2 regions of the Paraclostridium dentum genome follow, and region 1 is predicted to be linked to the other one. Evidence: riboswitches for the same ligand, from Rfam matches in the RefSeq annotation. Region 1 holds a riboswitch; the other holds the start of a gene.

What was found. A riboswitch is a leader RNA that binds a small molecule or an ion and turns the genes downstream of it on or off. The one in region 1 is predicted to bind cobalamin.
Region 2: linked by a shared signal. The riboswitch ahead of ACN6I1_RS09170 (ATP:cob(I)alamin adenosyltransferase) and the one ahead of ACN6I1_RS12925 (energy-coupling factor ABC transporter permease) in region 1 are both predicted to bind cobalamin.

What each region holds. Positions count from the first base shown of each region.
Region 1 covers NZ_CP183813.1:2,777,871-2,781,089, forward strand. Annotated here, with positions in the region: gene cbiQ (cobalt ECF transporter T component CbiQ) at 1-487, opposite strand, end outside; gene ACN6I1_RS12920 (energy-coupling factor ABC transporter substrate-binding protein) at 481-780, opposite strand; gene ACN6I1_RS12925 (energy-coupling factor ABC transporter permease) at 752-1,492, opposite strand; cobalamin riboswitch at 1,683-1,857, opposite strand; gene ACN6I1_RS12930 (DUF1667 domain-containing protein) at 2,082-2,483, opposite strand; gene ACN6I1_RS12935 (NAD(P)/FAD-dependent oxidoreductase) at 2,486-3,219, opposite strand, start outside.
Region 2 covers NZ_CP183813.1:2,007,518-2,010,736, forward strand. Annotated here, with positions in the region: gene ACN6I1_RS09160 (FecCD family ABC transporter permease) at 1-332, opposite strand, end outside; gene ACN6I1_RS09165 (ABC transporter substrate-binding protein) at 310-1,227, opposite strand; gene ACN6I1_RS09170 (ATP:cob(I)alamin adenosyltransferase) at 1,239-1,748, opposite strand; cobalamin riboswitch at 1,992-2,164, opposite strand; gene ACN6I1_RS09175 (hypothetical protein) at 2,246-2,965, opposite strand; gene ACN6I1_RS09180 (hypothetical protein) at 2,965-3,219, opposite strand, start outside.

The sequences.
Region 1 (3,219 bases):
TAAATCTATAAATTAAAATCATCAATTCTATAAGTGTATGTGGAATATGTAGTTTTTTTAATACTATTATTAATTGATTAAATGGAGTCGTAAGTATTAAGAAATAAATTGATATAATACAACTCATAGCTCTAAGTAATATGTTTACTGAGCTTTTTACAGCAAATTCAGTAGTACCTATGTATAATCCTAATATATTTACATTGAATATATAATCTTTATTTTCAAATGATATATTAATCAAATTTAACCCAATACCTATAATTAAAAAAATTATAGGTATTTTTAAACATTTAATGTATAGTTTCATATCTACTCTTGCTATAAATAGTATTAAAGCTGTCATAAATAGCATTATAAGTATATGTATATTTGCATTTTGGGTAATCATAGAAGCTATAACTCCTATAAATGTAATTCCTAATTTTATCAATGGATTTACATTTTTTATATTATTTAAATATGCACAGTTGTCAATTTCTAACATTTATCTTTTTTTCCTTTTTTATATCCTAAAAAATATCCAATTATTCCTGCCCCTATAGCTGCTTGAGTAGAGAAAAGTAAACTTTCAATCTCACCACTAGGTGGTTCATATAAGCTATTAAACCAAGGCTTATAATTAGGATTTATTTCACTAATTAAAGATTCTGCTTCTCCATCAGCACCTCCGTATTCAGCAGTTGAGTTTAATATTAACGGAGTTATTATTAAGATTACTGTTAAAATTAATAATAGTATATTTTTATTTCTAGTTTTGACTTTCGAATTTGTACTCATCTTCTACAACTCCTTCTTCATTTTGTGTTATTAAATTGTATACTAATGTAGTTAATAATCCTTCTGCAATTGCTATAGGTATTTGAGTTATAAAGAATACACCTAAAAATTTTACTAATGATCCTAATATACCTCCTGCTGGATCAGGGAATGCTAATGCTAATTGAGTTGCAGTTACAGTATATGTAGCTAAATCTCCTAATGCTGCAGAAAAAAATACACTTTTCCCTGTACTAATGTTTCTTTTTTTACAGAATTTAAATATTAAAAATGATACTATAGGACCTACTATCGCCATAGAAAAAGCATTTGCTCCTAAAGTTGTAAGTCCTCCATGTGCAAGAAGTATAGCTTGAAATAGCAAAGCTATAGTTCCAACTACTGCCATTACAGATGGCCCAAACAATATTGCTCCTAGACCTACACCAGTAGGATGTGAACAACTACCTGTTAAAGATGGTATTTTTAAAGCTGATAGTACGAATACAAATGCACCTGCTAGAGCTAATAGTACTTTCTTTTTAGGATCAGCTTTTACTATTTTATTTATTGATTTTAACCCGTATATGAAAAATGGTATAAATACGACAGTCCATAATATAGACCATTGCATAGGTAAGAATCCTTCCATGATGTGCATTGCATGTGAAGTCACAGGATTTAAGATTACAAGTAGTAACCCTGCTATAACTGATAATTTTAAATAATTCATTTTAAATCCCTCTCTTTTTTTATTTAGTACATTATTGTTTCATGTGATAAAATGACTAAATCAACTCTAAGTTTTAAAGGGCATACATAAAAAAATCCCAATCTTTGGATTAGGATTTAATAACATGACAAAGCGAACATAGTAGTTTTAAACTATGATACTTTCAATTATTTTCCTTCACCCCGAAGAACTTAATTTTTCAATTATAGGCAGGTCTCCTGGCTTAGCTTCTCTTTACTCCTTTTCCTTCCCGTAAAATTCACAGTGGTTTTAAAAGTTTCATCAGCTTTACAGTAGCGGGGGCTGCAGAGGATTTTAACCTCTTTCCCTATTAATTTTAAAAAACCTATAATCTCTAATATTTAATTATAATTTATCACATACTCTATCTATTATATATAATTCTATAAAAATTTCTATATTCCTCTAAAATTTTTATTTTTATTTTTTATACTTAAGTATATTTAACCAACTATATAGTTATTACTAAAATAAGTTATATACTTTAATAATTCTAACAATAAAAGTAACCTCCTTTAAATATATTTATATCTAAAGAAGGTTATTTTTATTGTCCATTAATTTTTTATTATATACAATCTCTTAATTCATGATCACTATTTTTATCACTTGTATTCATACTTTCCATACTCTTAGAACTTACAATATCAACACCTGTTCCTAATATGTCTTTAACTATAATATCTCCCACATTAACAGGTGCACATACGCATACTTTATCTAAAACTTTCATAATATCAAACATTAACTCTTTAGGCACAGAGTCATTAGTTTTAACTGGAAGTAAGTTTAAATAAGAACCGCTAAGTTTAACTGTAGTAGTTATAACTCTTCTTGGATTTGTAACTTCCTCTACTCCATATTTTGCTCCTCTTTTACATGTGTTTCCTTCAACTTTATACTCTCCATCAACTTTACTTACAACTAATGAACATCCCATTGGACATACTGTACAAGTAACATTTTTCATAATTATGCCTCCTCTACACTTACAATTATATTTCCTTTAATATCTTTAAATAAATCTTTACTAATTTTTATATTCTCCATCTCTGAAGGTATCATATGAGGTCTCTTTTTCTCTAAAATAATTTCATCGTTACTTCTAACAACTAACTTTTTATTTTTACAAATTTCTCTTACTCTCATAAATAAATTTACATCTTCATCGCTACTAACATCTATATTTTGAGGAACTATATATATAATTCCATTATCTGCAACTGTATTTACTTCTTTATTTTTATTTAACTTGTTTAAGCAATATAAAGCTGCGTTCTTTCCAGCTATCTTACTTTCTTTTGTAACAAAATCAACTAAGTCATGAACATGGACAACATTCCCACATGCAAACACACCATCTACATTTGTAGCCATAGAATTATTTACAATAGGTCCACTAGTTTTATTGTCTAATACAACTCCAGCTTCAACACTCAATTCATTCTCAGGTATAAGTCCAACAGATAAAAGAAGAGTATCACAGCTTATATATTCTTCTGTTCCTTTTATAGGTCTTCTGTTTTCATCTAATTTACTAATTGTAACCCCTTTTACTCTTTCTTTTCCATCTATATGTGTTATTCCTGTACTTAACATTAAAGGTATATCAAAGTCATCTAAACATTGAACAATATTTCTAGTTAATCCACTTGAATGTGGGTTTATTTCAACTACTGCCTTTACTTTAGCTCCTTCTAATGTCA
Region 2 (3,219 bases), 770 kb from region 1:
CCTAAAGATGCTCCTGACGATACCCCTAAAGTATAAGGAGATGCCAATTCATTTTTAAGTATTGACTGAACTACCGATCCACTAACTGCCAAACATCCTCCAACCATAAAAGCTAATAATACTCTTGGTAGTCTAAGTGACCATATGATAGATATATCTTTTGGATCTATCCCTTCTCTTAATGGTAAATTTATAACCTTATTTAAAATTATACTCATAGTATCTAATATATGAATATTGGAACTCCCTATGGAAGTTCCAATACTGATTATAAAAAATACTAGAGGTATAGATAAAATCGCTAAAGTTTTATTTTTGTTTTGCGTACGCATCTGGATTTATGTACTCTGCCATTTGTTTTAACGCTTTTACTACATTTTGAGATGGTCTTGATGATGAATTTGTATCAATTAAGTATACTTGCCCATTTTTCACTGCATTTACATTTTTCCAGCCTTCACGCCCTTTTATATCTTTTACTGCATCTTGAACGTAATTTACATTAGTTAATATTACATCTGGATTTTTTTCTATAACTGATTCCTCACTAGGTGATATCCAAGCTTTTTGGTCAACGAAGATATTTTCTCCACCTACTAACTCAATCATTTCATTTAAAAATGTTCCATTCCCAAAGCTATATAGATTTGGAGCTGGTCCAATTTCAAAATAAACTTTCTTTTTATCTTTTATTGTTTTTCCTATTTTAGCTATTTCATTAACTTGAGATTTCATATTATCAACAATTTTTTGTCCTTTTTCTTTTGTCCCAGTTATATCAGCTATAAACATTATATCATCGTATATACCTTGTATGCTATCACTACTTGGTATATATGCAACACTTATACCAGCCTCTTTAGCCACTTTAAATGGATCTTCACTATTTCCCGTTTTATTATGTCCTGATGCTATAATCATATCTGGCTCTAAAGATACTATAGCCTCAGCATCCGGATTTGCAAAATCTATTAATTTTATATCTTTAGGTAATCCAGGTATATCAGCTGAATATTTATCAACAGCTACTAATTTATCTGCAAGTCCTAATTCAACTAGCACTTCTGTATTAGATGGAGCTGTAGATATTATTCTTTCTAATTTTTTAGGAACTGTAAAATCATTTCCCTCTCTATCTTTTACTACTATTTCTTTTTTGCCGCATCCTACGACCGCCAGCATAACTACTAAAAAAGCAGTTATTAATGTTAAAATTCTTTTTTTCATTTTCATTCTCCTTACTTATAATTTCTACTTATAAATTCAGTTTCTTGTATTCCTTCATCTTTATTAAGCTTTATAGCTAGTACAAAAAAATACCCAGATAACAGATTTGCAAAATCAAACAATAACTCATCTACATCATTTCCATTTTCTTTATATCTATGTAATAACCTTACTAGTGCTTTGCACTTTGTTCTTATAATATGTGCATAGCTTCCACAAACCCCACCTTGAGGTAAAACAAATTTATCAAAAATACCTTTTATCTCATCTTGATAAGATAGTGTTCTAGATTCTAACCATTTTAACTCATCGTTTGTTACGCTTACAAATGTTCTAAGTGATGCATTCATGTGATATACAAGTTCATTTATCTCTCTTAATTCTTTTTTTAAATTTTCATCAACTATAAAAGCTCTTAGTAATCCTATTGTACTCGATATTTCATCTGTAAATATTTCATAGTCACATCTTAAATCATCTGATTTATCATATAAAAATGGATATGCTAAATATTTTGACATTTTTTCATTCCTTTCGTGTTGATTTTACATAACAATGATATAATTCTACTTTTTTTGTCTAATTCCTTTTATTGAAACTTATTTGGAAAATAAATAATTTTCAATAAATTAATTATAAAAACTTAAGTAAAACCTATTTTTATACAAGTTTATATCCATAGTTTTTCAATTTAAAAAGGCATACTCAGAGAGTATGCCTTAATCTATTCGTGTATAATCGCCTTTATCCAACCCTCAGAAGATAATTAGCCTTTAAGCATTGGCAGGTATCCCGGCTTAGCTTCATTCTACTCTCAATCCTTCCCAATTTCTCAGTGGATACTTAGATTTCGTCAGCTTTACGGTTACTGGGGTAGCTTAGAATTTACATCTAATTCCCTATTAAGTCTATTGACACCTAATACTTACTATTTAATTTTCATATTGTTATATAGTCCATTATACAACAATATGAAATAATGTTCATTATATATTTCTAATTTAGTAAAATAAAATTACTATCTGTTTCTTCTACTTCTTATAAAATCTATTATAATGTATAAAACAATTAATGCAGTTATGATCATCACTATATCCATTATCATAGGGCTAATTCCCATTCTATACCCCATATATCTAAATGGATTATATCCTCCAAATCCAAAAAATCCTCTACCATATGCTGGTGGTATGTATGTTCTTCTACTAGATCTACCACCATAGTCATCATAATCATCATTTTTTTTATTTTTAGAATTTGAAGTATCGTTTTGATTAGATTTAGAGTTTGTATTTGGTTTAGTACTAAAACTTCCTGAATCAGGCTTTGTTGTGCTTGATTTTGGCTTTGTAGTATTATTTGAATTATTGCCAGTAGTTCCTTCATTTATTGTTGCTTCAGGTTTTGGCTTAGTGCTAAAACTCCCCGAATCAGGTTTTGTTGAACTTGGTTTTTGCTTTGTATAGCTACTACTTGATTTACTAGAGCCAGAGCTTGGTTTGCTAGAGCTAGAACTAGATTTAAAGCTACTTGAACTCGGCTTAAAACTACTACTTGATCTACTCGAACTATGCGAACTATGTGAAGAACTACCTCTAGCTACTTGATATTCAACCTTTGAAGTTTCATTTTTATTTGAAGTTGCATATGAATTTTCTATTGAAAAAGTAAATGCACAAGTTATAGAAAATATAAATACAGTTAGAAAAAGAGTTATATTTCTTTTTAATTTATTCATTATACATTTAACCCCATTTCTATGAACTTATTGTATAATCTATCCAAATTCGATGTGTCATCCCCATTTATTACTGAATCATAACTCTCTTCCCCTTTAAATTTAAAATACTCTAATAGTTGTTGATTGTCTTTATCTTTACTATCTACCAAATATACATATCTACGTAATGCTTCATCTTGTATTTCTATTAAGTATCCCTTAACATCAAACTTGAATTCTTCATCTCCATTATATAAAGTTACTATATCTGT